4 regions of the Pseudoalteromonas sp. S327 genome follow, and region 1 is predicted to be linked to each of the others. Evidence: predicted binding sites of a transcription regulator. Region 1 holds the regulator's gene; each other region holds the start of a gene.
What was found. The regulator sigma-54, encoded in region 1, starts transcription at its own class of promoters, with help from an activator protein. The targets are predictions, from matches to a motif close to GTTGGCACGNNNNTNGNNT.

Region 1 (7,990 bases):
CGAAAACTTTCATAATGCGTGTCAGCTCATGTTTGATTGCCAAGGCCGGATTATTGTTATTGGCATGGGTAAATCAGGCCATATTGGTAATAAAATTGCTGCTACCCTTGCAAGTACAGGCAGCCCTGCTTTTTTTGTTCACCCAGGCGAAGCAAGCCATGGTGATTTAGGCATGATAACCAAAAATGACGTGGTTATGCTTATATCAAACTCGGGCGAAACCAGCGAAGTACTTAATATTATTCCGGTGCTTAAACGCCTTGGTGCAAAAATAATATCGATGACGGGTAACCCGCTTTCTACTATGGCTACACTTGCCGATGTGCACGTATGCATAAAAGTAGAACAAGAAGCGTGTTTATTAGGTTTAGCGCCTACAGCAAGTACCACTGCTACTTTAGCGATGGGTGATGCAATGGCGGTTGCGCTTTTAGAAGCACGCGGCTTTACCGCCGATGACTTTGCACTCTCTCACCCTGGTGGCAGTTTAGGTAAACGATTGTTGCTCACTTTAAAAGATGTAATGCACAGCGGCACAAACACCCCTATTATAGGTGTAACGCAAACAATTAAAGACGCGTTAATAGAAATGTCAGCCAAAGGGCTGGGCATGACCGCTATTGTAGATAACAATCAACAGCTTGCAGGCCTTTTTACCGACGGTGACTTACGCCGTATTTTAGAGCAAAGAGTTGATATACATAGCACCGCTATTAGCCAGGTTATGACCAAATCATGCACAACTGCCACGGCCGATATACTTGCAGCTGAAGCCCTAAACATAATGGAAAATAAACGTATTAATGGTTTAATTGTTGTCAATGATAAAAACCAGCCAATAGGCGCCTTAAATATGCAAGACCTCTTAAAAGCAGGAGTATTATAAATGCAATTTGAAGATCTCTATCAACCGCTAAGCGATGATGCCAAAGCACGCGCCAAAAAAGTAAAACTACTCATATGCGATATTGATGGTGTATTTTCTGATGGCCGAATTTACCTCGGTAACCAAGGCGAAGAATTAAAAGCATTTAATACAAAAGATGGTTTTGGCATTAAAGCGCTGATCAATAGCGGTTTTGAAGTTGCGGTCATTACGGGGCGTCACTCAGAAATAGTGCAAACTCGCATGAGCAGCTTAACCGTGCAGCACATTTATCAAGGCCAAGAAGACAAACTTATTGCTTATCAAGAACTCAAAAACACTTTAAAGTTAACTGATGAACAAATAGCCTATATTGGCGACGATGGTCCTGACATGCCAGTAATGGAGCGCGTTGGCTTTGCCGTTGCAGTAAACGATGCGCACCCGCTTATTAAGCGCTTATCGCATTACACTACGCAAATGCCTGGCGGCTTTGGCGCCGTTAGAGAGCTCACAGACTTACTTATGCTAGAGAATGGCATAGCGCTTACAACACAAGGCACCAGTTCATGAATGCAGCACGCGTTATACTCAGTGCGTTATTCATCGGCTGTATGGTTTGGCTTTGGTACCCTTATTTTACCCAAACTAATGTAGCGCCAGAGCAAGAACCTGAAGTAATTGCAAAGCCCGATTACACCGCTATAGAGCTTAAGCAAACAGCCTATGACGAGCAAGGCAAAATAAGCCATAAAGTCACTGCGGCTAAAATGGAGCTGTACCAACAGCTTGGTTTTACATTTTTTGAAAAACCTATTTTCACCTTGTATAACGAAAAGCAAACATGGCGAATAAATGCAGACGAAGCAACGCTTTACGAAGATAAACAACTTATTTTAGAAGGCAATGTGGTTGCTAAAAATTTAGTTGATAACGCCATGATAGATAACATCAATGCCGATAACATCGAAGTCGACATTAAAGCGCTAACAATGCGCTCTGAGCAGCCAGTGGTTGTCACTGGGCCTAATTTAAAAATTGTCGGGAAAGGCCTTGAAGCCGATTTAAAAACCGAAGTAATAAAACTAATTAACCATACGCGAACAATATATTATGACCAATAAACTCACTAAAATACTTATTATCCCATCGCTAATGCTTGCATTTAGCGCCTCTGCTGCTGAGCCTGCTGCTCAACCGCCAGCAAATCAAATTTCTATTAGTGCAGACCGTCAAGAAGGCCAACTTAAAGAAAACGTAGGTATTTTTGAAAAGAACGTCGAAATTGTGCATGGTAATCGCAAAATTACAGCCGACCGACTTGAAGTACATAAACGTGAAGACTTAGGGGATAACAAACAACTCCTTATTGCCACTGGCAGCCCAGCCTACTTCGAAGAAAAACAAGACGATGGTACCGTAATGAGCGCCAGTGCAAACGAAGTACGTTACGACGTAGCAAAGCGCTTTTTAACGCTTGTTGGCGATGCTGAAGTCGCACAAGCCGGTCAAAAAATTAATGCTAAAAGTATTACCTACGATATGCAGCAGCAGCTTATTAGCGCAGAAAAAGACGAAAACTCCACGGATCGTGTCCACACAATTTTAGTGCCTGTTGAAGCAAAAATTAAAGAAAAAACAGGTAACGAAGGTCAACCATGAGCACCTTAAAAGCAGAACTATTAGCAAAAAGCTATAAAGGCCGCCAAGTTGTAAAAAATGTAGGCCTTGAGGTAGAAGCCGGCAGCATTGTTGGCTTATTGGGCCCTAATGGCGCAGGTAAAACCACCACCTTTTACATGATTGTAGGATTAGTACCTAGCGACAAAGGTAAAATTTCTATTGATGATAACGACATTACGTTATTACCTATGCACAGCCGCGCCCGCTTAGGCATTGGCTATTTGCCGCAAGAGTCATCAATATTTAGAAAGCTGACAGTTTATCAAAACTTAATGGCTATTTTAGAAACGCGTAAAGAGCTCAATAAAGCCGCGCGAGAAGAAACGCTCAACAACTTACTTGATGAATTTAGTATTCAGCATATTCGCGATAGCCAAGGTATGGCGCTTTCTGGTGGTGAACGCCGCCGTGTAGAAATTGCCAGAGCACTGGCAGCGAACCCCAAATTTATTTTATTGGATGAGCCTTTTGCTGGTGTTGATCCGATTTCAGTGTTAGATATAAAGAAAATAATAGAACATCTTAAAAACCGTGGCATTGGCGTATTAATTACCGATCACAATGTAAGAGAAACCCTTGATGTTTGTGAAAAAGCCTACATTGTTTCTCATGGGGAGCTAATTGCATCTGGTACCCCAGAACACGTATTAAATGACAAAACTGTACGCGATGTTTATTTAGGCGAGCAATTTAGGCTGTAACATTTAAGCCACACCTACAAGCATCTGCTAATATTAATTATAACAACATAAAAGGATTGTTAGAGATACATGAGGCAATCATTACAGCTGCGCATGGGCCAGCAACTTACAATGACTCCACAATTGCAACAAGCGATTCGCTTGCTGCAGCTCAGTACATTGGATCTCCAGCAAGAAATACAAGAAGCACTTGATAGCAACCCGCTATTAGAAGTAGAAGAGCAAGATTACACGGAAGAGTCGGCTGGAAAAAATGAACAAAAAGCAGATACGGATGATGTAACCGTAAGCGCATCGGCTGACGATACAACCAGCGAGTACGAGCAAGACAGTGGCGAAGCTTTAAATAAAGACACCGTTAGCGATGATATGGCAATGGATGTAACCTGGGATGAGTACATGAGCGCAGCCCCTGCGGCATCCTCAGGCCCAATGCCGGAAGATGAGTCTATTTATCAAGGTGCCTCTACTGAAACGCTACATGAGTATTTAATGTGGCAGCTTCAGCTTACTCCTTTTAGCCCAACTGACGAAGCCATTGCTATTGCCATTGTAGAAGCTGTAGATGACTCGGGTATTTTAACGCTAAGTTGCGAAGAAATTTTAGAGAGCTTTAACCAAGAAAACAATGACGAAGTTGAAGTTGAACTTGACGAAATAGAAGCCGTTTTAAAGCGTATTCAGTTATTTGACCCTGTAGGTATAGCCGCGCGCAGTTTACAAGAGTGCTTGTGTATTCAGCTAAACCAGTTTGATAAAGACACCCCTTTTATAGAACAAACTAAAATGATCTTAACCGATCACATTGATCTATTAGCGGCACGCGACTATCGTACATTAATGAAAAAGACTAAGCTTAAAGAAGACGAGCTTAAAGAGGTCATGACCCTAATACATACCCTCAACCCAAAACCTGCAGATACAATAGTAAGGGAAGAGTCGGAGTATGTAATACCGGATGTGTCGGTTAAAAAAATAAAAGGCCGCTGGGTGGTAGAGCTAAACCCAGATAGCATGCCAAAAATACGCGTAAATAGTCAGTACGCGGCTATGTCACGTACCGTAAAATCAAGTGGTGATAGCCAATTTATTCGCTCTCACTTACAAGAAGCTAAATGGTTTATAAAAAGCCTTGAAAGCAGAAACGACACGCTGCTTAAGGTAACAAACTGTATTGTAAAACAGCAACAGGCATTTTTTGAACATGGCCCAGAAGCAATGAAGCCAATGGTTTTAAACGATGTTGCTGAAATGGTAGAAATGCATGAATCGACAATTTCGCGTGTTACTACGCAAAAATATATGCATACGCCACGTGGTATTTTTGAGCTTAAGTATTTTTTCTCAAGCCACGTAAGCACTGAAAACGGCGGTGAGTGTTCATCAACCGCAATACGTGCCCTAATTAAAAAGCTAATTGCCGCGGAAAACTCAGCTAAACCATTGAGTGATAGTAAAATTGCGGATATATTGGCAGAGCAAGGAATTAAAGTAGCTAGACGCACAATAGCAAAATACCGTGAATCGCTAGCTATTCCACCGTCAAATCAGAGAAAGAGTTTGATATAAGACGTAAAAAACAAAGAGGAAATGCTTATGCAACTAAACCTAACTGGTCGTCACGTAGAAGTAACTGATTCACTTAGAGACTATGTAAATAATAAATTTGCAAAGCTAGAAAGGCACTCAGATCATATTAGCAATGTGCATGTCATTCTCGATGTAGAAAAACTCAACCAAAAAGCAGAAGCGACTATTCATGTAAGTGGCGCAGATTTATTTGCCTCAACAGAGCACCAAGATATGTATGCCGCTATAGACTCGTTGATTGACAAGCTCGATCGTCAAGTCATAAAACATAAAGAGAAGCTTGCTAGACACTAATATTATGAAATTAAGTACATTAGTATGCCAGGACTGCAGCAAAGCTGCGGTCCTTTTTAGTAGTAAAAAAAGAATTTTAGAGTTTATCAGTGAGCTAGCTCATGAAAAGCTCCCCTACTTACCACAACAAGATATTCTTAATGCGCTGGCAAGCAGAGAAAAGCTAGGCAGTACTGGTATTGGCCGGGGTATCGCCATTCCTCATGGCAGAATGGGTGGCGTAGAAGAGCCGCTGGCTTTAGTACTTGTTAGCGACACGCCTGTTAACTTTGACGCTATTGATAACTGCCCTGTTGATATTTTTGTTGCACTCATCGTACCAGATGGCGATAACCAACAGCACCTAAAGACTCTGGCAACCATAGCTGATAAACTGAGCAACAAAGAATTTTGTAAACAGCTGCGCAGTGCTAAAACCGATGCTGAGCTGTATCAAGTAATTGTTGATCAATCGTAGTAAATATTAAGGGCTATAAATGGAGTTAATTATCATAAGCGGCCGTTCTGGTTCAGGTAAGTCGGTTGCTTTACGCGTGGTTGAAGATTTAGGCTATTATTGCGTAGATAATATTCCGGTCAACTTACTGCCCTCTTTAGTGCGAAGTGTTTCAGATAACTATGACAAAATAGCCGTTAGTATAGATGTTCGTAATATCCCCAAAGAACAAGACGAATTTAACGATATTCTCGAGTACCTTCCTGACTTTGCTAAACCCACACTGTTTTATTTAGATAGTGATGATCAAACACTGATCAAACGTTTTTCAGAAACACGCAGATTACACCCTTTATCCATCGATTCGCTGCCGCTTGATTTAGCAATAAAAAAAGAAAAAGAACTGCTTGATGGGCTCGTAACGCGCGCTGACTTTATGCTTGATACCACCGATTTAAGTGTGCACCAATTAGCAGAGTCAATTCGCGAAAAAATACTGGGTAAAAAAGATAAGCAACTTATTGTAACGTTTGAATCGTTTGGCTTTAAACACGGCATACCTAAAGAAGCTGATTATGTTTTTGATGCTCGCTTTTTGCCAAACCCCCACTGGGAGCCTGAACTCAAACCGCTTACGGGCCTTGATCAACCAGTAAAAGATTTTTTGGCAAATCACAGCATAGTCCAAAAATTCACTTGGCAAATTCAAACCTTTGTACAAACTTGGTTGCCACACTTAGAGCGTAATAACCGTAGTTACCTCACTATTGCAATTGGCTGTACTGGTGGTCAACACCGCTCGGTTTATTTAGCGCAAGCCATTGGTGAGAGCTTTGCTATGACGCATCCGAATGTCAAAATTCGTCATCGTGAGCAAGAAAAGTAACCTTAAAATAATAACCTGTTCAGTTTAGGTATAGTAATTTATGCGCTGTGAAGACACATTTTTAATAAAAAATAAATTAGGCTTACACGCCAGAGCGGCAACGGTCCTTGCGCAATTAGCTGTGCAGTTTGATGCTAAAATCACCTTACACCAAGATGATAAAGAAGCCGCAGGCGACAGCGTATTGGCTTTAATGCTACTTGAAAGCAGTAAAGGTAAAGAAGTTAAAGTAGTCTGTGAAGGCCCTGACTCAGAGCAAGCTTTGCATGCGGTTGGGCAATTAATTGTACAACGATTTAACGAACAAGAATAATTTAAAGCATCATAGCCTTATAAGTTAAAGACTTATCAGGCTAGACTATAAAGATTTAGTGAATTAGGGTATTCCGACTCGCCTAATTTAGTGCTTTAATTTAGGGTAATAAAGCCATGCCCCTGCTAAATTTGGTTACTTAATTTTAAACACTAATTTAGTCCCAGCATTGGGTTTAGCACAAAAAATAAAGAAAATGACAGTGGGCAACACCACTTACTAAACACCTTTCCATTACACAAAAATATTTAGGATGCCAATGCCAGAAGCGTTTGAACAAGACTACCCACTACAGCAACTAAAACAAGTGACTAAATCACTTAATAGTGGGCAATTTGTTCAAGTAAGACGCATGCTAGCAAAAACAGCACCTTGTGATACAGCACTGCTGCTTGAATCCTCTCCGCATAAAATTAGACGCATGCTTTGGCAACTGGTTGACCCAGATGTGCAAGGGGATGTGCTAGAAGAGCTCTCTGAAGATGTACGTTTAGGTATCATTGCACAAATGGAACCTGAGCATATTGCCGCGGCCACTGAGGATATGGGCCACGATGATTTAGGTGAAGTCCTGCGTAGCCTACCTGATACCGTGTACAAAGATGTGGTTAGCGCTATGGATACGCAAGACCGCGAACGCGCTACACAGGCTTTATCTTACCAAGAGCGCTCTGCAGGCGCGCTAATGAACACCGATACGGTGACCATTCGCCCAGACGTTACACTTGATGTTGTGCTGCGCTATATTAGGCTACGCGGTGAGCTGCCAGAGGGCACCGATGATTTATACGTTGTTGATAAACATAACTGTTTTTTAGGTGCATTGTCACTTAGTACACTGTTAACTAATCCGCCTGAAAAAATTGTTCAAGATTTAATGGATGAAGACTGTGAGTCTATCCCTATTTCGATGGATGAAAGTGAAGTTGCTCAGTTATTTGAGCGCCACAACTGGATATCGGCCCCTGTAGTCGATGATAACGCCCACTTGCTTGGACGTGTCACCATTGATGATATTGTTGATGTTATTCGTGAAGATGCAGAGCACAGCTTATTAAGCCTTGCCGGTCTTGATGATGAAGAAGACACCTTTGCACCTGTTTTAAAAAGCTCAAAAAAACGCTCAGTATGGCTTGGTGTTAACTTACTCACTGCCTTAGCTGCCGCCTTTGTGGCCAGCTTTTTTGAAAGCACCTTAGATATATTACCTATTTTAGCTGTA
Region 2 (7,990 bases), on a different contig from region 1:
AAGGTCAATAGCACCTAATGCCATAAAATTGTCATACAGGCTTGCTACTTTAATGCCCCTATTAAACGACAATCAGGTTTTGCAGTGACGATGCAGCGCAAAGTACTAGAGTACATTTTAAGTAACGGTGAAATAACCACGTTATTTCAGCCTATTTTTGATATAGCTAATCAAACAATTATAGGTTACGAAGCGCTAAGTCGAGGGCCTAAAAACAGCCCTTTGGAAATGCCTAACCGTCTGTTTGAAGCGGCCAGTGAGCACGCTTTAATTTCAGAGCTTGAGTTATTGTGCCGCTCAAAAGCAATTGAAAACTTTGTAAAGCTTAATCTAAACGGTAAGTTATTTTTAAATGTAAGCCCTAAAACCTTGCTTGACCCTTGCCACCCAAAAGGTGAAACCTTGCACTTAATAGAGCAGTTTGGCTTAGCAGCAAACCGCGTGGTGATTGAGGTAACAGAGCAAGAAAAGGTCGACGATGGTTTTTTATTATTAAAAACAATTGCACACTACCGCGAGCTGGGTTTTACCATTGCCATTGACGACTTAGGTGCTGGTTACTCGGGTTTAAAACAGTGGTCTGAACTATGCCCCGACTTTGTAAAAATCGACCGTTACTTTATTGATCATTGCGATGAAAGCGAAGTTAAAAAAGAGTTTTTAAAATCGATTACGGTACTCGCAAAAGCAACAAACACCGCAGTAATAGCCGAAGGCATAGAAAGAGTAGAAGAGCTTGCCTATGTTGAAAGCTTAGGCATAGCAAACGTACAAGGTTTTTTACTGGAAAAACCAAACTCAAATCCAAGCCTTGATTACAGCTCAGAGCAATTACAAGCATTAAACTTTAAACAGCCAAGCAATACGTTTGATCAATCAATAGCGATTGGCTGGCTTGCTGTTACACAAGAAGCAATAGACAGCGAAACCCGTTGCAAAGACGCCCACAAGCTATTCGAAAAAGACAAAGCCGTGATGAGCCTAGCGGTTTTAAATAAAGCCGGCCAACCGGTTGGCTTACTACATAAAGATCAGCTCACTGAGGTGTTTGCAGCGCCCTATGGCCATGCACTTTACGACAAGTGCCCCGTAACCGACTTTATGGATAAACAACCTTTAGTGGTGGATGAAAACCAACTTCTTGATACCGTGAGTCAGCAAATTACAGAGCAAGACTTTGATATTCGCCGCCATATTGTGATCACCCGAAATAAACGTTACCTAGGGCTTGCCCCATTGCGTGATATTTTAAAGCATATAACAGAAGAAAAAATTCGTCACGCCCAGCATGCTAACCCACTCACCATGCTCCCTGGTAATGTAGCCATTAATGAGGCAATAGAGCAAAGGTTACGCTCACAAAGTGCGTTTTCGCTTGCCTATATAGATCTTAATCACTTTAAGCAGTTCAATGATTTATACGGTTATGCCAGTGGCGATAGTGTGATTAAATTATTGGCAGATGTAACCGTGCAAGCATGCGAAAACAGTGCTAACTTTGTAGGACATATAGGTGGTGATGACTTTATGGTTGTGTTTGACCAATCAGATGCTGTGTATATTTGTAATACCATAATTGAGCAGTTTGAACTGCAATCACGCACTTTTTTTACGCCTGAGCACATTAAGAGCAAAGGCTACTGGGCTACAAATCGTGAGGGAGAAAAGCAATTTGTACCTTTACTTACGTTATCAATTGGCCTTGTGGAGCCCGACTTACAAGAATGTAAAAACAGCCATCAAGTTGCAGCACTTGCAACAGATGCTAAAAAAGAGGCTAAGCGATATCGCCATAGTTATTTGTTTATTTGTAAGCGCAGAAAGCCTGCGCCTGCCGTAGTGCGCTTAGCACCAGAGAATAAACAGGTGGTATAAAAAATAGGTAATTATTATGTTGCCATTAAAAGTAGTTGTTGGTGGATTTGCTTTATTTGCGGTTAGTTTTTTTGTGCAAGGGGTAGAAATTGTTAATGTTGCTCAAAAGCAAAGTGTGCAAAATGCCCGTGAAGAATACCTAAGTGAGCTATTAACACGAGCCCTAGAGCGGGCTAATTATCCTGTAGACATAAAAATGCAGCCAGTGAGCTTACAGCAACAGCGTGACCTGATTGAGCTAGATAAAACAGAGTTAGATGTTTATTGGAGCATGAGCAGCCCAGAACGAGAGGCACGGGCAATAGCCGTTAAAGTCCCGCTATTTAAAGGCTTTATAGGCAAGCGCGTTTTATTAACCAGTAAAAAAAATGTCGAAAAATTTAAAGGCATTACCACTTTGGCGCAATTAAGTGAGCTCTCGGCAGTGCAAGGGCATGATTGGCCAGATACAAAAATAATGGCCTATAACGGCTTACATGTAAGGCCGCTGAGTAACTATCAAGCTATGTTTACGCTTACTAGCCGTGGCAGAATTGATTACTTTCCTCGCTCATTTATCGAAGTTAATTCTGAGCTTGTTGCCAATGCGCAGAGTAACTTAGTTATTGTGCCTAATTTATTTATTAGTTATCCCACCGGTATTTATTATTTTGTTGTAAGTAGTAAGCCAGCTTTAGCGCAAGCCATAGAGCTTGGGTTGCAAAACATGCAAAACAGCGGAGAGTTTGATGCGTTATTTGATGAGTATTTTGCAAAAGACATAAACTCTCTCCCTTTTACAAAAGGTTATACCACGGAGCTAAAGCTCGATAACCCTTACTTTTAAAACAAAAAAGGAGCCATAGGCTCCTTTTTTATAATAGGGTTACATGCACTTTATTAGCGAAGTAACGCTTCAGGTAATACTGGGCGAATTTCACGGATAATTGCTTGCGTAAGCTTAGGTGCACCACAAATAATGTTACCGCTATTGTTGTAGTTAACGCCACCTGCAAAATCAACAACCATGCCGCCAGCTTCTTTTACAAGTAACTCGCCTGCTGCTGTGTCCCACGGTTTTAAACCAATTTCAAAAAAGCCATCAACACGGCCCGCAGCTACATACGCCATATCTAGCGCTGCAGAACCTGCACGACGAATATCAGCAGTTTGTGTAAACAATGCTTTAAACGCGTCTGTGTATGCATCTAAGTGATGTTTTTGTTTGAAAGGGAAGCCTGTTGCTAAAATTGAACCAGCTAATTCTACGGTTTTAGTAACGCGTAAACGCTTGCTGTTTAGCTGTGCGCCTTGACCACGAGATGCAGTGAAAAGCTCGCCACGAATTGGATCATAAATTACAGCTTGGTCTAAACGACCTTTTACTTTAAGTGCGATAGAAACCGCGAAATGAGGGATACCCTTGATGAAGTTAGTTGTGCCATCAAGCGGGTCAACAATCCATTGGTAATCTGCATCTTTGCCTTTGTGCTCACCTAGTTCTTCACCAACAATGCAGTGATCAGGGTAAGATTTTAAAATTGTATCACGAATTGCGGCTTCGGCTTCTTTATCAATGTTAGTCACTAAGTCGTTAGTGCCTTTTTGTTGAATTTCAACTTTTGATAAATCTTCACTTGCGCGAAGTAAAATTTTGCCTGCGTTGCGCGCAGCGCGAACCGCAATGTTTAACATTGGATGCATGGTATTACCTTTGGGTTGTAAAAGAACGTTTATATATTTAAGCCGGCGTATTTTAGCGACTTTTGCCATAAAGTAAACAATAAACCCCAAATACTTTTGTGTGTTTTTTGTACGGCCTTGAAATGCATGTAAATTTATTCGTATCTAAGACATGTTGGCGTGTATGGATTGAAATTTGTTCAACCGAAGGGCAACTTAATCACAGCGCGAAGTGCGAAGCCTTGGGGGCTCAATAACTTCCATGAAGCAAAGCTTCCGCGTCCTGCTCACGCTCCTTACCTACATCCATGTAGGCAAAGCTTCCGCGTCCTGCTAGCAAACATACTGTTGTAAAAATTAATCTTACAAGGGCAATACACGCCAATAATACTAAAAAGTAAAAAAAGTGCTTTACCTAAAGTTAGCTTGAGGTTTTATCTTGTGTTTAAGCATTCAACTAGGGTAAATAATAATGAAATTAGAACACGTACATTTAGTAGTAAACGATATAAATGCCATGCTTAAATTTTACCAAGCAGCCTTTCCTTATTGGTCAATTAGAAGTGAAGGGCATAACACCTGGTATGGCAAACCTAAGCGCTGGGTACATTTTGGCGACGATAACCATTACATTGCTATAAGCGATAATGGCGAGCATAAAAACAGAGATTTGGCAGGGCACCAAGTCGGACTGGCTCACTTTGCCTACGTTACAAACAACCTAGACGCTGTTATACAGCGCTTAAAACACGCCGGATTTAGCATTGATAAAGAGGGTGCAGAAAACCCATTTAGAAAAAACGTATATTACTTAGACCCAGCCGGGTTCGAGGTTGAGTTTGTGCAGTATATGAGTGACATTCCAAGCGAGCGTAATAACGACTTATAAAATAGGCAGTAACTAACGGTGTAGAAAAGCGCATAATATGGCTTTTCTACCCATTGTGTTTTTACCCGTATTATTTATTACTCACCCCAAGCTGGGCCTTTAAATCATTAGCAAAACTCACAAACTTTTCTTTAATGGTGCGTTTAACTTTTACCTCCACCGAACCTAAAACTGTTTTACCTTCTAGGTTAATTGTGGGGCCTTGACGCTTATTAAGCGACACCGTTTTGTTTTCAAAACTACCTAATATACAAAACATTTTAGAAACTACATTAACGTGCTCTGGTACGTAAATTTCTTCGCTGCCAAAAATACAATTTACATGCACGGTAACATGTTGGTGGGCAAAAATAGCATCAGTAAAATCTAAAACAATCGACCCCATATAGTTTTGAATGTAAATATCTTTAGGCACCACCCATTGGCCGCTACGCTCGCTTGAGCCTAAAATGCTTCGCAGTGTTAAGTTTTCTTCATCCGCTTGTTGGGCGCTGTAGTTAGGGGCAAATTGCGTTTGCTTTTGAGCACTGTACTGGGTATCTGTAGTAAGGGTTAAATCCTCTACTAAATTAAGTAACGCAGTATTTTCGGTTGCTTCCATTGCACTGTCTAAGCGCCTTTCAAAGGCTTCAGCTGAAATAACGCCATGGCTGTAGTTATAAATAAGTTGGTCTATCACTTGTTCGCGAACTTGCTCTATTGGGCGGTCTTCAATTTTTACAGACATGGGAATAATCCTTTTTATATGAGTTACCACTGTACATAGCAAGTGGTGTACCAAAAATTAACTATTTATATATCAATGGCTTATTGTTTTAGTAGCGCCGCTTAATTTATTATATTAACGATAGATTAACCAAAACAGCAATATAATCGTTATTTTCACCACTTAAGAAAGTTTTACCTAATAGCCTGTAAATGTTTACTCGGAGGTATTTTTATTTATACCTAATGAAATAGTTAACTCCATGAATTTAAAGTGTTAATAAAGTTGGCCTAAAGCTCGCATATATAAAAGTGTCTTTAATCAAAAGGAGAAAGATTATGAAAACATTCAACAAATCTATGATTGCGGCTTTAGTTCTAGGTACTACAGCTATGGGTGCTCAAGCGGGCACGTGGGAAAATGAAAGTAAAGATGCTTGGATTGATGGTAAGGCAGAAACAGTGCTTCTTATGAACACTAATCTAAACAACTTTGACATTAACACTGATGTAAAAAATGGCAAGGTAGTACTTACAGGTAAAGTAAACAGCGACCTTGATAAAGAGCTAGCTGAAGAACTTGTAATTAGCCTAGATGGCGTATCTGATGTAGAAAACAACCTAACTGTTGTGAAAAACATGGATATGGACGACAAAGATCGTGACACTATGGATGATGACGATAACGACTTAACTGACGCTAAAATCACCACAGTAATTACTACACGTTTCTTATTTGACTCAGAAGTTGACGGTACAGATATCGACGTTGATACCGACAACGGTATAGTAAAACTTAAAGGTTCTGTTGAAACAGAAGCTGAAAAGCAGTTAGCAGTAAAAATTGCTAAAAATGCTGAAGATGTTCGTGACGTAGTAGATGAACTAACTATTGTTGCTGAATAATACACTATACTAAAAAGCCCAGCTTAGCTGGGCTTTTTGCTTGTCATTTTTAAAGGAGCTATATCATGGATATCATTCGTATAATACTGTCGATTTTATTACCGCCACTGGGTGTATTTTTACAAGTTGGTTTAGGTATGCACTTTTGGCTAAATATTTTACTAACTTTACTGGGTTACTTCCCTGGTTTAATTCACGCTATCTACATTATTGCTAAAAAATAATGTGTGGTGTGTTCAATGTGAGCCGGCCACTTTTTTATAGTTATTAAAATTGTAAAAAAGCGGCTTACATACTTCTGTGTTTATTTTTCTGTTATTCCCTGCCTATTCGCATGCAAAAAGATTACTATTTAAGCAGTCAGCTTACTGATTGTTAAAATAAAGGTTTTTGCTAGTGACAAGCCTTAAAAAACTTTTTATACTGCAACCCGCTTTAGTCGCTCAGTGGCTAAACGCTTCAAAAATTAACTACCTCGTAGTTATACAAAGTTGGCCCCTTAGCTCAGTTGGTTAGAGCACACGACTCATAATCGTTAGGTCCCCAGTTCAAGTCTGGGAGGGGCCACCATTTTTACAAGCTTCCTAAGTAAACACCTACTAACAAAAATTACCCTGTGCTACCTCTGTGCTACTTTTAGTATAGCAAAGCTTTATAGTTAATATTTAATGTGATGTAATTAAAATTAGCGCTTAAATGACCAAAGGGAACAAATGAAACTTCATACAGTGGCAAATGACATAAAATATTGGGTTATCAGACCAGGCAATGATGCTGTCTACTTTAGGCACTTTATGCAAAATAGCGTAGTTGCTTTAGGTCATATTGATGATGTAATAAAAGAAGAAGGAGTTATCAAGTCAGTTGAGCCTTCGGATATATTTACAGCGCTAAAATCAGAACTAGACCAAAATAGAGCTCAAGAAGATGAGGCATCTGATAAAATATTGACAGACGAAGAAGCAAGGAAAGAGTCTGCACAAATAACATCAGCTGTAACCCAGGTTAAAACTTTTATAAATGATCTAAAAGTGGGTGATGTTGTAATTACACTTAACTCTTCAAAAGTTTTAGTAGGTACAATTAAGTCAGACGCATATATTGAAGAAGGTGATTTAAAAGCCCTGTTGATAGATGGCTCTGGCTACTCTTCTAAAATATTGAAATATAAATTACGAAGAAATGTAGAATGGGAATCACCTAGAAATCGAGAAACGATACCTAAGCCAATTAAGCCTAGCTTAGGACCAAGTCAAACGCTTTTCTCTATCAGTGAAGATAATTCAGAGCTTTTCACGCATTGGCTTTATAGTATTTTTTTACAGAACGGGCGCTTATATTTTTCTACTAAAATTGATCAAAGAAACAAAATCAGTCAATTCAATGTTACTGAATTCCAAAGAACTATACAGAAGTTAGAGTTGTTAGCTACGAAAATAGCTAGTAAGGACTTTGATGGAAATTTGTTTAATGAGATTGAAGAGCAATATATTTACTCCGGAATCCATAATGAGTTTTCATTGGTTACTAAAAACTCTTTTTTATCACCTGGCAATATTTGGAGTGACGTTGGAGGTGAGGCTACAAAGCTTGCTGTGTTTGCCGTGTTATTAGGAGGATTGTTCGGTGTAAATGTTGAAGCGAGTGAAGAGTTTACTGAAGAACAAAAAGTTGCAATTAATCAGACTGTTAAAGAAATGAAAGAAACAGGAAAAGGTAACTTTGATGTCTTTCAGGCTAGTATTAAAGCCAGTCTTGATAAACCTAATAAGTCAATAAAGCAAGTTAGTGAAGATACATTGGACGGTAAAAAAGAGATCACTTTCCCAAAAGTAAAAGCTGACGGAGACACTGGAATATGACCCTATTAGTGGGGGTATGTGCATCAGTTTTATTCATTGTATTCATTTTGTTATTACTTAAAAAAATACCAAATGATTATCCTAAATTGAG
Region 3 (7,990 bases), on a different contig from region 1:
GAATTATTGCTACAGCCTGATCAAGTTGAAAAACTATTACCTTACGATAAAGCTAAATACGCTTACATGGGCGAATACCTAGAGGTAGCGCAAGCGCTTGGCTTTAGTATTATGAACCCTGAGCCAGTACTCAACTATTTTCATTATAACCGCGCTTATAAAACGCAGTACGAGCTTGAATGTTTACGCCAAGCCAACCGCATCGCGGTAGATGGACATAAAGCAGCACGCGATACGTTTTATAATGGTGGTAGCGAATTTGATATTCAGCAAGCGTACCTTATGGCTACACGCCAAAGCGAAAACGAAATGCCGTATGGCAACATAGTAGCGCTTAACGAAAACTGCGCTATTTTGCATTACACGCATTTTGAGCCAAAAGCACCGCTTACTCATAATTCGTTTTTAATCGATGCTGGCGCAAACTTTAATGGGTATGCCGCAGATATAACCCGTACGTACGATTTTAAAAAGCAGGGCGAGTTTGCTGAGCTAGTACAAACTATGACGGCAATACAAATTGAGCTAGGCAACGCATTAAAGCCTGGCATGTTATATGGCGATTTACACGTTGATTGCCATAACCGTATTGCGCAAATTCTTAGCGACTTCAATATTGTAAACTTACCTGCAACAGAAATTGTGGAACGTAAAATTACCTCAACATTTTTCCCTCATGGCTTGGGCCATCACCTTGGCTTACAAGTGCACGATATGGGCGGCTTTATGCGTGATGATAAAGGCACCCACCAGCCATCGCCAGAAGGGCACCCATTCTTACGTTGTACTCGTAAAATAGAGAAAAACCAAGTATTTACTATTGAGCCAGGGCTTTACTTTATAGACTCATTATTAGGTGATTTAGCGCAAACCGACAGTAAGCAGTTTATTAACTGGAAAAAAATTGAGTCGTTAAAACCATACGGCGGTATTCGTATTGAAGACAATATTATTGTTCACGAAGACAGCCTAGAAAATATGACTCGTGATTTAGCGCTCGACTAAGCTAATAAAGACGAGCTCGCCAATACGCGCTAAAATACGCGAATGCAAAGGGGCCTTTTGGCCCCATTTTTAATTGAGCTTTAATTATGTCTGAATATAAATACCCCGCCGATGATGTGTTTCATCAAGAAGAAATTAAAAAAAGCACCTTTATAGTTCATATCGCGCATACGCCAGACCTAGAGGCTGCTAAAGCATTTATTAAAAGCATTGAAGAAAAGTACCCAGATGCTCGCCATAATTGTTGGGCGCACGTAGCGGGTAACCCAGGCGGAAGCCATGTTTATGGTTTTTCTGATGATGGAGAGCCAAATGGTACCGCAGGAAAGCCGATGCTTAATGTGCTGGTGGGTTCTGGACTTGGCGAAATTACTGCGGTTGTCACCCGTTATTTTGGCGGTATAAAGCTGGGCACCGGTGGGTTAGTACGTGCCTATGGTGGGTCGCTTAATAATGCACTTTCGCAGCTAAAAACGGTGACTAAAGTACCGAGTATCGAGATTGTAGGCCAAAGTGAATACAGCATGCAGGGCGCAATAGAGCAATTGTTAAAAACCAATTATCAAGTACTTAATATAGAAAAACAATTTACTGCTAATATTGAATGGGTTATTACTATTGATAGCCGCCAAGCAAAACAGGCCATTAAAGATATTTTTGATTTAAGCCATGGCGCAGTTGAGTTAACTATCAAAGAGTAAGACAATAACTTACACACTTATATTTACTAATAATAAAAGCGATAAGCTACATGCAATTTCGTACCATCATAAAAATCCTTGGCCAACTTGTTGCGCTGTTTAGTATTACCATGGTGCCGCCTGCGGTGGTGTCTTTATTTTATAAAGATGGTGGTGGTGTTCCTTTTGTATTAGCGTTTATATTTAGTGTGGTTATTGGTTTAACAGCTTATTACCCAAACAGGCATGAAAACGGCGACTTAAAAGCACGCGAAGGCTTTTTAATTGTTGTACTGTTTTGGCTGGTACTAGGGGCGTTTGCATCGTTACCGCTGATTTTTTTACAAGAACCTAATTTGTCTATGGCCGATGCGGTGTTTGAGGCCTTTTCTGGCCTTACAACCACTGGGGCCACGGTACTTACCGGAATTGAATACCTGCCTAAGTCTGTTTTGTTTTATCGCCAGCAATTACAGTGGTTTGGCGGTATGGGTATCATTGTACTTGCTGTTGCTATACTGCCCATGCTTGGGGTCGGTGGCATGCAGTTATACCGAGCTGAGATCCCAGGCCCAGTAAAAGATTCAAAAATGACCCCCCGTATTGCCGATACCGCAAAGCACCTTTGGTACATTTATGTGTCGTTAACGGTAACCTGTATGTTGGCGTATTGGGCGGCAGGTATGGAGTGGTTTGATGCTATATGCCATGCGTTTTCTACAGTGGCGATTGGCGGTTTTTCTACTTACGATGCCTCAATAGGGCACTTTGATAGCCCTGTCATTAACTTTATATGTGTTTTCTTTTTAATTATTGCTGCGGTTAACTTTTCACTGCATTACGCGGCGGTAGCGAGTCGTAATATTCAGGTATACATTCGCGACCCTGAATTTAAAGTTTTTTTACTGATACAGTTAGCGCTGGTGGTTATTTGTTTTACGGTGCTCTCATCTAACGAAATATTTGCCGATGGCGATGAAACCCTCGATCAGGCTTTATTTCAGGCGGTGTCTATGAGTACCACAGCCGGTTTTGCCACCGATAATTTTTCTACTTGGCCGCTGTTTTTGCCTATATTGCTTATTTTTTCGAGCTTTATAGGTGGCTGTGCAGGTTCAACCGGTGGCGGTATGAAAGTTGTACGCGTGTTTTTACTTTACCTACAAGGCATACGTGAGCTTAACCGCTTAGTGCACCCACGTGCTATATACTCTATTAAGCTTGGTCGTAAAGCCTTGCCCGATAAAGTAGTTGAAGCGGTTTGGGGGTTTTTCTCAGCGTACGCATTGGTGTTTATTATTATAATGCTGGCACTAATGGGAACCGGCATGGACAACATTACCGCGTTCTCTGCTACGGCGGCGTGTTTAAATAATTTAGGCCCAGGCTTAGGTGATGTTGCCTCGCATTATGGGGCGGTGAGCGATGGTGCCAAATGGCTATTAACCATTGCCATGGTATTTGGTCGCTTAGAAATATTCACCTTACTCGTGCTATTTACGCCGACCTTTTGGCGTGGGTAATAATATACAAATGATGCTTAGGAACAGGCATGCCACATTCTAATTTAGATAAATTACACCAGTTAACAACAGGACGATTGGTCGACTTGGAAATTGTTACGCCTACCAGTAGTAAACGCGTAAAAACAGAGTTTATTGGCTTGCTAGAAAATAAATTTATTATTTTAAATTACCCAAGTTCAAAGCGTTTACCTGCTGCAAGTGATTACCTACGTGATGGTGTAATGGTGGTGGTAAGAGCGGTTATAGAAGGCAGTGGCGGACAAGTAATAGCATTTAGGCAGCAGCTTATGTCGGTTGCCTCACACCCTGCTAGGCTCATTTTTATTAATTACCCTACGCAAGTGCAGTTATTTGCACTGCGCGCGCAAACACGCATACCTACCTTATTACCTGCAAAATTAACTCTAAGTGACGATAGAGTACTTGAAGGGGTGATTAAAGACATCTCGCTTACCGGGGTGATGTTTGATGTACGCGGCGATCAAAACGATGAAAATATTAAAGATATGCAATGCACGGTGACGGTTGATACCAACAATAAAGCATTTACTGGCGAAGTATGCAGTGTAAAAGAACACGCCGCAGGAGTTAATTGTGGTATTAAACTTCTAGCCAGTGAAGATGAAATGAAGGCATTTATGAAAGAGCACTTTATCGATCCCGCGATGCTTGAGCTGCCATTAGAATAAGCACTTTCGCTTAATAGCAACAAATGGCCATTTTTTACTTGAGTGGCAGTCATATTTTTTAAAAATTCAAAAAATAATTTTTATTTTCTATAAAAATCAGCTGTATAGATTAGTTTTACGAGTGAATTATTTTAATGTGTTAGCTCCCCTCACGGTTAAAATTTAGTCTCTTTTTTCGATAAATCTTCATCCTTACAATTTACGCCGAAAATTGTAGCTTTTTCCTCTTATGTAACTAGTTGTTTTTATTGCATTTAAAAACTTAGCTTTACCCTTTGTTGCTAGTTTGCAACATAAAACCCCCGCAAATTTATCAAAAATAGCCAAGAACTCATTTAACTGATTGAAATTAATGAACTTTTAAAACTTGGCATTCAAGTTGTAATAGTCTGGCTGTACTGAACAATAACGTGATTTAAAGTAAAACACTTAATCGCACACATATACTTGAAGGAATTATATTATGAAAAGCATTAATAAAACTTTAGCACTTATCGCCCTTGCTTCATCATCAGCGGCATTTGCAGCAACCGATTTTGATACGTTAGATGTAGATGGCAGCGGCACGATTAGCAAATCAGAGGCATCAATTGATGCAAAACTGATGAGCATGTTCTCAGAATTAGATACTGACCAAGATGGTGAGCTATCAAAAGAAGAATTTTCAGAAGCTTAAAGTGTGGTAACAATCCTGAGTTGCCAATGACAACCTAAGTAGGCAAGGGAGCTTACGAAAAAGGATTACAAGGATTGCGTACACCACGTAGTGAACTTAACTAATTTGTTTATATTGAAGGATTAAATTATGAAGCATTTAAATAAAGCACTCGCATTTATGGCTATTGCCTCTTCTTCTGCTGCCTTTGCAGGGACTGATTTTGACACGCTAGATGTAGATGGCAATGGCGCCATTAGCCAAGCTGAAGCATCGGTTGATGCGGATTTAATGGCTGAGTTTGTTGAGCTTGATACCGATGGAAATGGTGAGCTTTCAAAGCAAGAGTTCTCTAAATACTAGGGTGTGATGATCTTTGCCAATTGAGCGCAGGACAGCGCATGTTCACTTAGCAAAGAGTCATTTGCTCTAATCCAATGTGCATTAAAACTTAATAATGCACATTGGCAAAAGCACTTTTTAGTTAATTTTTAAACCCATGGATCTTAGAAAAGGATTTCCTCTTAATTAGGACACAACTATGAAAACATTAAATACAGCACTTGCCGTTATCGTATTAGCTTCTTCATCAGCGGCGTATGCTGCAGTCGACTTTGCCTCGTTTGATGCCGATGGTGATGGTGCAATTTCAAAGCAAGAAGCGCAGGTAAATTCACAGCTAGTGAAAATTTTTGACCAGCTAGATACTGATGGTAATGGTGAAATTTCTGAGCAAGAGTTTTCAAAAGTACAGTAATTAGTAAGCTGCTAAGCAGGGTTGCCTAGCATTAAAAAAACATACTCCACTAAAGCCGCCTTAGTCAGCGGCTTTTTTGTGTTTAACTATAAAAATATAGCGCTAACTTGGAATAGCTTTTCTACTACGTTGATATGCTTTTTATCGATTAAAAACATAATAACGTGATCACCAGACATAATAACCGTGTCGTCGTGGGCAATCAGTACGTCGTCATTACGTACAATAGCGCCAATCGTTGTACCTGCAGGTAGCTTGATATCGGCAATCGCACGGCCAACTACTTTTGATGTGTTTTCATCGCCGTGGGCAACGGCTTCAATGGCCTCTGCCGCGCCTTTACGTAACGAGTACACATTAACAATATCGCCACGGCGTACGTGTGTAAGTAGCGCCGAAATAGTTGCTTGTTGTGGTGATATAGCAATATCTATTTCACCCCCTTGCACTAAATCTACATACGCACCACGCTGAATAAGCACCATGGTTTTTTGTGCGCCCATGCGTTTTGCAAGCATGGCCGACATTATATTTGCTTCATCGTCGTTGGTTACAGCAATAAACACATCAACTTGTTCTATGTGCTCTTCAGATAGTAGTTCTTGGTCTGAGGCGTCTCCACAAAACACGACGGTGTTATCTAGCATTTCAGAGAGTTGCTCAGCACGCTCTTTACTGCGCTCTAGTAACTTAACGCTGTGGTTTTTTTCCAGTGAGCGAGCAAGGCCTGCACCAATGTTACCGCCACCGGCTATCATAATTTTTTTGTAAGAACGCTCAAGTTTTTGTAGCTCGTTCATAACCGCGCGAATATGCTTAGTGGCAGCAATGAAAAATACTTCATCGTCCGCTTCTATTACCGTGGTGCCCAGTGGCTTTATAGCTTTACCTTGGCGATAAATTGCTGCTACACGGGTTTCTACATTCGGAATATGCTCTTTTAAAGCAGAAAGCGCATAACCCACTAATAAGCCACCGTAGTAGGCTTTTACAGCCACAAGAGAGAGCATGCCATCGGCAAATTGCAGCACTTGCAACGCGCCTGGGTAATCTATTAAACGGCGAATATATTTGGTAACAAGTGCTTCGGGGGCAATATAGTGATCAACCGGGAGGTCATCGTTATGAAATAGCTTTTCGCGGTATTTTAAATATTGCTCTGATCGGATACGGGCTATTTTAGTTGGCGTATTAAAAATACTATACGCGACTTGGCACGCCACCATATTAACTTCATCTGAGCTGGTTACCGCAATAATCATGTCGGCGTCTTCAGCACCTGCACGTCTGAGCACATCTGGGTGTGCACTGTGCCCCGTGACCCCTTGTAAGTCGTACTTATCTTGTAGCTCTCGTAAGCGGTTGCCGTCTATATCAACAACGGTTATTTCGTTTTGTTCGCCAACTAAGTTTTCAGCAAGCGTACCACCGACTTGTCCGGCACCGAGTATGATTATTTTCATTATTTACCCGAATTACTGTTTAATTAAAAAAATAGCCATTTACTGTTTAATAAATGGCTATTGAGTGTACGGCTATTAGGCTTTTTTAACTAGCTTAGCGTAATAAAATCCGTCGCTTTCACCTGGTAGTAATTGTAAACCAGGGTTGGTAACTGTGTCGTTGTCGTGCAGTGGTATATGCTCAACGTCACTATTATTAGCTAAAAATTTAGCGACTTGCTGTTGGTTCTCTTGCGGCAGTACCGAACAGGTTGCGTATATCATTGTGCCGCCTGGTTTAAGTAGCGGCCAAATGCTATTGAGTATATCGCTTTGTAGTGTGGCTAAGTCTTCAATGTCTGATGCGCGGCGAAGCCATTTTATATCTGGGTGGCGGCGTATAACACCGGTTGCCGAACAAGGGACATCTAATAAAATGCGGTCAAACTGTTGCTCATCCCACCATGTGTGTGGCTGCGAAGCGTCTGCACATTGTAGGTCTGCGCCTAAACCGATACGGGTTAAATTTTGTTTAACACGTTCTAGGCGAGTGGCGTCACTATCAAGTGCTAATACTTCTGCATCAGCAAGCTCTAATATATGACATGTTTTACCGCCAGGTGCTGCACAGGCATCTAAAATGTATTCATCAGCTTGAGGTGCTAAAAAGCGTGCGGCTAATTGCGCTGCGGCGTCTTGAACTGAGCAGGCGCCCACATCAAATTCTGGCAACGAAAATACATCACGCGGCTTAGCTAGTTTAATACCATCAACAAACTCAGGGTTTAACGTGTGCTCTATATCGTTAGCCGTTAACATTTCGCTGTATTGTTGCGTGCTGTATTGGGCTTGATTGACACGTAACCACATAGGGGCTTGTTGTTGGTTTTCTTCAAGAAGCGCTTCCCAGTTGTCTGGGTAGGCAGCTTGCACTTGTTTAATAAACCAATTTGGATGGTTATATAAACACACTGGTATTTGCTTGGCTTTTTCTTCAAGCTCGCTTTGTTGGCGCTGAAAGCTACGCAAAATAGCGTTGATTAAGCCTTTTAAGCCTAATGCACGCATTTGGCCAAGGGCATTAACGGTTTCAGAAATGGCGGCATGCGGTGGCACGCGCATATGCTGCAGCTGATAGATACCGACATACAACAAAAACTGAAAAATACGACGCTTACCTTTAAGTGGCTGTTCTACTAAATGTTGGCAGTAGTTTTCAAGGCTAGGTAGGTAGCG
Region 4 (7,990 bases), on a different contig from region 1:
TATTAATGAACTAATAAACTAATAAATTAATAAAAAACACAAAAAAGCCTTTGCAGGTTAACCCTGCAAAGGCTTTTTTAGTATCTATAACTTATACGTTACTTAAGTGCTAGCTGTAGTTCGCGATTGCGTTCAAGCTGTGCAATAAAGTTTTCGGCAATAGGTTTAAACTTAGCAAGTTCAGAGCGTGGTAATGGCTCAGACTTAGGTAACTTAACGGTTTTAGGATTACGGTGTACACCATTTACTAAAAATTCGTAGTGCAGGTGCGCGCCTGTTACACGGCCGGTAGAACCCACTGTACCAATTTTGTCACCTTGTTTAACCTTTTGGCCTGTTTTAACAAGCTTTTTGTTAAGGTGTAAGTACTTAGTTACGTACTGTGTGCCATGGCTTATAAATACGTAGTTACCATTGTACTTACTGTAACCTGCTTTAATTACTTTACCGTTACCCGAGGCTACAACCGGTGTGCCTGTACGTGCTGCGTAATCAATACCACGGTGCGCTCTTACTTGCCCTGTTACTGGGTGTAAGCGACGTGGGTTAAAGCTCGAGCTAATATACTTAAAGTTTACCGGCGCACGTAAAAATGCTTTTTTCATGCTGCGCCCTTCAGGCGTATAAAAGCTGCCGTCGGTATGGCGAATAGCCGCATAACGCTGGCCTTGGTTTATAAATTCTGCCGCAATAATTTTACCAGTGCCAATAAACTCGCCATCAACATAATGCGACTCGTAAATTAGCCCAAACTGATCGCCCTTACGAATATCGTTGGCAAAATCCACATCCCAACCAAATATATCAGCAAAGTTCATTATTTGGCGCTCGCTTAAGCCTGCAGCAATTGCTGAGGTCCAAAAGCTGCTAGAAATTTCGCCACCGGCTGTTTTGCTCAGTGTTTCTATTTCTTTGCTATCTATTGATGTGTCGTAATTACCTTCGTCATTTAAGGTAACAAACAAAGTATCTGTTTTTGAAATAACATAACGAAGCTGAGCTAAATCACCGTTTTCTGCTGTTGCAAAACTAAGTATTTCACCTGGGTGAATTTTAGTTAGTTTGCGTGTTTCAGCATTGGTGTTAATTAGCTTGTGAAGCGTTTGCGCTGAAAAGCCAGCACGCTTGAAGATAATTGCTAAATTATCGCCGTTTTTAACTTGATGATCGACTAAGTCGTATTCTGACAGCTTTTCTGCTGCTTCTGGCGAATTTAATTCAGTTAATTTTTCGTTGTCTTCAACTTTAACTTGTAACTCGTAACGCTTACCAATTTCTAGTGCATTTGCACTATTGTCTTTGGATGCAGTCGCTTTTTCTGAAGGAAGAAAGGCTAAGCCAACAATAGCAGAAACCAAACCTAGAATAAGCAATTTGTGTTTTTTGGGAAGCGTGTTAACCACGTGAACCATAACGTGCCTTTTCTGCTGTCGTGAAAATAAAATATATATTAATGCAGGATATACGTAATAAGGTACGAATACTAGTAAATAAAGCTAAAAGCCCCGCAAATGTTAGTAAAATGACAATTTATATTTGTTTAAGTTTATCGATTTAAACTGATTCTAAAGTGCGCTAAAATCGGCGTTTAAACACCATTTCTAATTGCCTAACACAGTGAGACTAGGCTTATTGAGTTTAGTTGCATTATTCGCATAAAAAATTGTTTTAATTAGGTAGAAATTTGTTATGTTAGCAACATAAGTGCTTTTGGTTTAAATCTGTTTTAAACCCTTATGTAGCAAGTCATCTAGTTGCCCCTTCGTTGGCAGAATTTTGGAGTAATACACAGTGGATTTACAAACCGCTCTAGCAGAGATAAAACGCGGTGCAGAAGAGATATTAATTGAAGACGAATTAGTTGAAAAACTAAAGTCGGGCAAAAAGTTAAAAATTAAAGCCGGTTTCGATCCTACCGCGCCAGACTTACATTTAGGTCACACTGTACTAATTAATAAAATGAAAACCTTTCAAGATTTAGGTCATGAGGTTATTTTCTTAATTGGTGACTTTACCGGCATGATTGGCGATCCAACAGGCAAAAATGTAACACGTAAACCACTGACCCGTGAAGATGTACTTGCCAATGCTGAGACTTATAAAGAGCAAGTTTTTAAGATTCTAGACCCAGCTAAAACCACCGTTGCCTTTAACTCTTCGTGGATGGAAAACCTCGGTGCCGCAGGCATGATCAGACTTGCAGCTAATCAAACTGTAGCGCGTATGCTAGAGCGTGACGACTTTAAAAAGCGTTACGGCAACGGACAACCCATTGCAATTCACGAATTTTTATACCCACTCGTACAAGGCTGGGATTCGGTTGCACTTGAGTCAGACGTAGAGCTTGGTGGTACTGATCAGCGCTTTAACCTTTTAATGGGCCGCGAGCTTCAAAAAGTAGAAGGCCAAAAGCCTCAAACAGTATTAATGATGCCATTACTTGAAGGTACTGACGGCGTTCAAAAAATGTCTAAGTCGCTTGGTAATTACATTGGTATTACTGATGCGCCAAACGATATGTTTGGTAAAGTAATGTCGATTAGCGACGTACTTATGTGGCGCTATTACGACTTACTAAGCAGCTTATCAATCGAAGAAATTGCAGCGCAAAAACAACGCGTAGAGCAGGGCACTAACCCGCGTGATATTAAGATTGAGCTGGCGAAAGAGTTAATTGCACGTTTTCACAGTGAAGAAGCTGCGCAAGCCGCACACGATGACTTTATCAAACGTTTTCAGAAAAAAGCGCTACCTGATGAAATCCCTGAGCTGACAATTACCATTGCAGAAGAAGGTATTTTAATTGCTAACTTACTTAAAGAAGCTAATTTAGTAGCCAGTACTTCTGAAGCAATGCGCATGATTAAGCAAGGTGCAGTAAAACTTAACGGTGAAGATAAAATCACTGATACAAAACTTGAAGTAGCAAAAGGCACGACCGCTATTTACCAAGTAGGTAAACGTAAGTTTGCCAACATTACTGTTGCGTAAGCGCAGTTAAAACTAAAAAACCAGTTTAGGCTGGTTTTTTTGTGCGCGTATTTTGGCTGCTAAAAAAACACTAAATCAGCTTTAATATCTCAATACTGATAATAACTAACAGCCAAAAGGCACGCGCTTGATTTAATCTATTTATGATCACAGGGACGTCTTCGGCTTTTGGGAGTCGCTCGGTTCCAATTCGCATTTTATTAAAACGCTTACCAAAATAAACCGCAGGGCCGCCTAGCTGTGCGCCAATAGAGGCGGAGCACACACTTAAAATCCACCCTGTATTTGTTTGATAAAAGTGTCTGCCATAGTGCTTTATGTAATGCATACTTTGTTTACTGGCTTTGCTTGCAGCAATTGTTAATGCAAGTAAGCGTACGGGGATAAATTCGATTATAAACAAAAGTAGTTTAAGCGGTTTTAAAAAGTGGCTATTAGGTGAAATATCGGTGCGCCAAGCATGCTGCATTAAAGTCAGTAGCCGATACGCTAAAGCGGCAATTGGCCCAAGTAATAAAAATATAAATATAACGGTAAAGTAATTACGGGCAGTTCGTAAAATTAAGCTTTCAATTAAGGCTTTAATAATACCTGGCGCTGAGAGCTTATTGACCTCTCGGGCAAGCAGTGGCTTTACGAGTTCACGCGCGGTAGATTTTTGGTTTTGTTTTACTAACTTTGCAACACGCAGGGCTTTTTTTTCAATCGCTTTGCTTTCTAGGCACAAATATAAAATGAGGCCCGCGAGGAGCTCAGGATAAAAGGCAAATTCAAGCAGTAACACAATAATAATAAGAATAACGCTTAAAACTAGCGTACAGGCAAGAGTGGAGGCTAAATAAAGGTAACTTTTAGGCTCACTTGGTTTATAAATCCGTTTTCCTATAGCACTAAATACAGCGGTTAATACTGTATTAGGGTGATACCAGCTTTTTAACGGGAAAAAGCGCTCAGCAATGAGCGCCACAAAAAAGGCAATAAAGTCCAAATGGTTTTGAACAATATTGCTTAGCATTTACAGCGTAACTTTTGTTAGTTTTTCCAATAGTGCAACAACCATTTTTGATGAGTTGATTGATGCAGTCTCTAAGTATTCTTCAAACGATTGCGGCGACTCTTTACCGGCAATGTCAGACATAGAGCGAATAACCACAAATGGCGTATTAAGCGCAAAACACGTTTGTGCAATAGATGCGCCTTCCATTTCTACTGCAAGCATTGTAGGAAAGTCGCTGCGTGCTTTATCAATTCGCACTGGATCACACATAAATGAATCACCCGTACAAATTAAGCCTACTAAGGTTTTTACTTCGCTAATTTGCGCAATGGTTTGCTCGGCAGCTTCAACTAGTTTTGGGTGTGCGGCAAAGCCTGCTGGCATTTGTGGAACTTGGCCGATTTCGTAGCCAAAAGCGGTTACATCTACATCGTGATGGCGTACTTCTGAAGAGATAACAACATCGCCAACACTTAAAGAGGGATCAAAGCCACCGGCAGAACCTGTGTTGATAACACAGTCAGGATTAAAGTTATCAATTAATAACGTGGTTGCAATCGTTGATGCCACTTTACCAATACCCGATTGCACAAGTGTTACTGTATTACCTGCTAATTCGCCTGTGTAAAAGGTAAACCCTGCTTTTGTTAGCACTTGTGGGTTTTGCATTGCTTCACGTAAAATTTTAACTTCTGGCTCCATTGCGCCAATAATACCAACATTCATAGTGTTTGATTCCTGAGTTTGAATACGTAGATTATACGTGAAGTTAGCAATAAAAAACAAAAAAGCGAGCTGTTTTACGGCTCGCTTTAAATACTTTTAGGAGAGTATTTAATTCTATTTTAAATTTCGGCTAACGCAGTGGTTTGGGCTTTAGCCTGAGAAGGTGACAATACCGCAGGTTTACTTACACGATTACGTGTTGGACGAGCCGATTGCACCGCTGCAGGTTTGCCTAATTTAAACATAATTGCATCGCGCACCTCAGAAGCGCGGTAGCCTGATTTTACTTTCATACGAATATGTGGAATGCCAGCGGATTCTAAAGCGCCGTTTACAAACCAGTCGCGCTGCGCTTTGTGGCCATCTTTATTGGCGTTGTTAACTAAATCGACCGCTGCCACTATCGTCATTTTTTCTTTATCTACCAGCACAAAATCGAGTTGTTTATTTTTAGCTTTAGCTAAAGCTGCACGTTTTGATTTAGCAGAAAGGCCTTGCTTGCAGTCGATTACATCGATGAGTTTGACGCGGCTCACAATTTTGTATTGATCGCCTACCGCACGCTCTAAAAGATTTAAAAATGCACCCTCAACCTGTGTAAACACGGTTTGTTTGCGGGTAAAAGGATAGGGATTGCCGCCATCATCACTAAATTTTGACGCAACCACAGAGGCCCCAACCACTAATACTAAAATTGATAATAAAGCGAATTCCATACGGTAACTCCATAACAACAAATTGACACTGCTCAAGTAAAGCAATTTACGTGCCTAAAAATTGGTTGTTATGGCTAATTACCGTATGTATTTATTATTAATGCAGCAGGGCTGCTAGGCTTTGTAACCGCCCTCAATTCCTTTAACGGCAATAGCGACTGCATCATGCGCATGGAGTGATTCGTAATGATTAATTTGTAGCCAGTAATCACTAAAGTTATCGTTTTCAAGAACCGCTTTAATTTTACGTGCAGCGTCTTCACAAAACATTAAATTTTGACCGTTAAGGCGGGCAAATTCTTGCTCATCTTCACGTTTTACTGCCGCTTGTACCGGGGTTTTTAGTTCAGCTTCTAATGTATCAATTAAATTTACTACGTCAAATTCACTAATCGTGTTGTCTAGCTTTACTTTAACGTTTGCAATTGAACGCTGTGAGTGAGGCGTTGCCACAATACCCTGTGTTGTACCTAGCCATGCTAAAACGTCTTTTTGATTAAGTGTTTCTTGGTTAAACTTTTCGCTAAAAGCATTTTGAATAAGCTGGCGAGCAAGTGCTGCAGAGCATGGACAGGTTGATGAATAAGTAACATCCACGCTTAGCTCGTAGCTAATTACGCTATTTTCAATAGTGCTGGTTAGGGTAATTGGGTAGCTTTTCCAACCTGCTTTACCGCTTAATAACGATTTACGACGCAGCGGTAACTCAAATTTAAACTCTATTTGGGCTTTGTCACTTAATCCTTCGTGGCTGGTGATAAAGGTATCGAGTGCTTGAGCTAAAGTTTGTGGGTTAACTTGTTGCTCTGTAGAGAGTAAATCAAGCGCTAAAAATAAACGCGACATATGAATGCCTTTAGCGTCTTCTTTATGCAAATTAACAAAGGCACGCGCTTTTGCGTTAACGGTAACGGGTGCTAAATCTTTCGATTCAAAAATAAATGGCAGTTCTATTTCGCCCATACCAACCCAGTCTAACTTACCTGTTTGTAAGGCGGGAGCCGTATCAGCTATATCGGGCATGTTGGTTTGCATGTGCGCTACTCGTTATTGGTCATAATAAAGCGCAGCATTTTACACTAAATAATTTATTGCTGAAATGATGAGTTTAACAAGTAGGCAAAAGTAAACATGAAAATTTTCTGTTTTTGTCGCACAACATGAATATAGCTAATAGAAAAATGCTAAAATCTGCTGCAAAATGCGTTTGACTATTAATAGGCACTTTTTATTTATGCCTAGTAACGAGATACACTGACCTATGACCGATTCTTCTTTGAGCCCTTGGGCTCGAGTACTTTCTAGTTTAATAACTCGCTTTGGTGAGTTAAAAACCGCGGCAATGTGCTACGCGCTTTTGTTAGGCGTGTCGCTTATATTGTCGAGTATGTTTTATTATGTGGCACTGGGTGAGGTTAATTTAGTTGATATTTTGGCTGTGGTATTTTTTACCGCGGTTGTATCTCCTTTTATGATCAGTATTTTACTCAACTCGATTAGACAATTAGATGCCTCATACGCTTATTTAGACAGCGCCACAAAACAAGAAAAGCTGTTAAATCAAACATTAAAAGATAATATCAACCGCCTCAACATTGAAATAGATGAGCGAAAAATGGCTTTTCATGCCAAGCATCGCGCCATTGAAGAGCTTCGCCGCGAAATAGCAGAGCGTAAAAAAACACAACAAGAACTTGCTCAGCAAGGCATGCTCCTTCGCTCTATTGTCGACTCTTCCCCCGATTTATTTTATTACCGAGATAACAACGGCGTGTTTGCCGGCTGTAATAAAATGTTTGAAGAGGTTATGGGCAAAACCAGTGCTGAATTAATTGGTAAAACAGTTGAGCAAATTTTCCCGAGCTACTTTTTAGCAGAAGTACTCAGAACCGATAAACAAGTAGAGCAAACGCATCAAGCGCTGACAATTGATGTTGAATATATGGTTAATGGTGAAAACCGTTGGTTTGAGCTGCGTAAATTACCGTTTATAAACGATCAAGGTGACTACATAGGTTTGCTTGCATTTGGCCGTGATATAACCAGCCGTAAAGAAGCAGCACAAGCGCTTGAAACAGCCTATAAGGATAAAGGTAAGTTTATAGCAACGCTTAGTCATGAGCTGCGCACGCCATTAAATGGCATTGTAGGTTTAACCCGAATGCTACTTGATACAGAGCTTAATAAGCAGCAACGCAGTTGGTGTAATACGGTATTTTCGAGCGCTGAAACCTTAGGTAATATTTTTAACGATATTATAGATTTAGATAAAATAGACCGAGAGCAGTTAGATATAGCAACCGACTCTATTAACGTTTCAGACTTTATTAACGATGTAGTGAACTTTGCAGGTTTAATTGCTGAACAAAAAGAGCTTGAATTTTCAATTGAGCGAAATGGCACATTAGATGTTTACGCACTCCTAGACCCAACGCGTTTACGCCAAGTGGTATGGAACTTAATTAATAATGCCGTTAAGTTTACCCAGCATGGCGAGGTAAAACTCACATGTAGCCGAGAAGAGCGTAACGACGGGCCGTGGCTTGAACTTAAAATATCA

Region 2: a site for sigma-54 is predicted at 5,190-5,208, ahead of CWB60_RS16675 (LiaF domain-containing protein). Genes of this name have one in related genera too.
Region 3: a site for sigma-54 is predicted at 4,267-4,285, ahead of CWB60_RS18695 (EF-hand domain-containing protein). Genes of this name have one in related genera too.
Region 4: a site for sigma-54 is predicted at 5,470-5,488, ahead of CWB60_RS17875 (DUF2726 domain-containing protein). Genes of this name have one in related genera too.

What each region holds. Positions count from the first base shown of each region.
Region 1 covers NZ_PNDP01000033.1:46,362-54,351, reverse strand. The annotation lists gene CWB60_RS10520 (KpsF/GutQ family sugar-phosphate isomerase) at 1-886, shown strand, start outside; gene kdsC (3-deoxy-manno-octulosonate-8-phosphatase KdsC) at 887-1,438, shown strand; gene lptC (LPS export ABC transporter periplasmic protein LptC) at 1,435-1,989, shown strand; gene lptA (lipopolysaccharide transport periplasmic protein LptA) at 1,979-2,527, shown strand; gene lptB (LPS export ABC transporter ATP-binding protein) at 2,524-3,249, shown strand; gene CWB60_RS10495 (RNA polymerase factor sigma-54) at 3,319-4,818, shown strand; gene hpf (ribosome hibernation promoting factor) at 4,846-5,133, shown strand; gene CWB60_RS10485 (PTS sugar transporter subunit IIA) at 5,138-5,590, shown strand; gene rapZ (RNase adapter RapZ) at 5,610-6,455, shown strand; gene CWB60_RS10475 (HPr family phosphocarrier protein) at 6,496-6,768, shown strand; gene mgtE (magnesium transporter) at 7,028-7,990, shown strand, end outside.
Region 2 covers NZ_PNDP01000055.1:43,587-51,576, forward strand. The annotation lists gene CWB60_RS16655 (GGDEF domain-containing protein) at 85-1,875, shown strand; gene CWB60_RS16660 (substrate-binding periplasmic protein) at 1,892-2,701, shown strand; gene suhB (inositol-1-monophosphatase) at 2,755-3,558, opposite strand; gene CWB60_RS16670 (VOC family protein) at 4,010-4,426, shown strand; gene CWB60_RS16675 (LiaF domain-containing protein) at 4,497-5,153, opposite strand; gene CWB60_RS16680 (BON domain-containing protein) at 5,471-6,037, shown strand; gene CWB60_RS16685 (YqaE/Pmp3 family membrane protein) at 6,103-6,261, shown strand; tRNA gene CWB60_RS16690 (tRNA-Ile) at 6,531-6,607, shown strand; gene CWB60_RS16695 (DUF8426 domain-containing protein) at 6,751-7,899, shown strand; gene CWB60_RS16700 (hypothetical protein) at 7,896-7,990, shown strand, end outside.
Region 3 covers NZ_PNDP01000068.1:7,471-15,460, forward strand. The annotation lists gene pepQ (Xaa-Pro dipeptidase) at 1-1,005, shown strand, start outside; gene CWB60_RS18680 (YigZ family protein) at 1,092-1,706, shown strand; gene CWB60_RS18685 (TrkH family potassium uptake protein) at 1,757-3,208, shown strand; gene CWB60_RS18690 (flagellar brake domain-containing protein) at 3,238-3,900, shown strand; gene CWB60_RS18695 (EF-hand domain-containing protein) at 4,364-4,576, shown strand; gene CWB60_RS18700 (EF-hand domain-containing protein) at 4,706-4,918, shown strand; gene CWB60_RS18705 (EF-hand domain-containing protein) at 5,097-5,312, shown strand; gene trkA (Trk system potassium transporter TrkA) at 5,399-6,775, opposite strand; gene rsmB (16S rRNA (cytosine(967)-C(5))-methyltransferase RsmB) at 6,851-7,990, opposite strand, start outside.
Region 4 covers NZ_PNDP01000064.1:35,800-43,789, forward strand. The annotation lists gene CWB60_RS20780 (hypothetical protein) at 1-14, shown strand, start outside; gene CWB60_RS17855 (peptidoglycan DD-metalloendopeptidase family protein) at 99-1,412, opposite strand; gene tyrS (tyrosine--tRNA ligase) at 1,792-2,991, shown strand; gene CWB60_RS17865 (cobalamin biosynthesis protein CobD/CbiB) at 3,062-4,006, opposite strand; gene mtnN (5'-methylthioadenosine/S-adenosylhomocysteine nucleosidase) at 4,007-4,714, opposite strand; gene CWB60_RS17875 (DUF2726 domain-containing protein) at 4,834-5,430, opposite strand; gene folE2 (GTP cyclohydrolase FolE2) at 5,545-6,465, opposite strand; gene arcB (aerobic respiration two-component sensor histidine kinase ArcB) at 6,692-7,990, shown strand, end outside.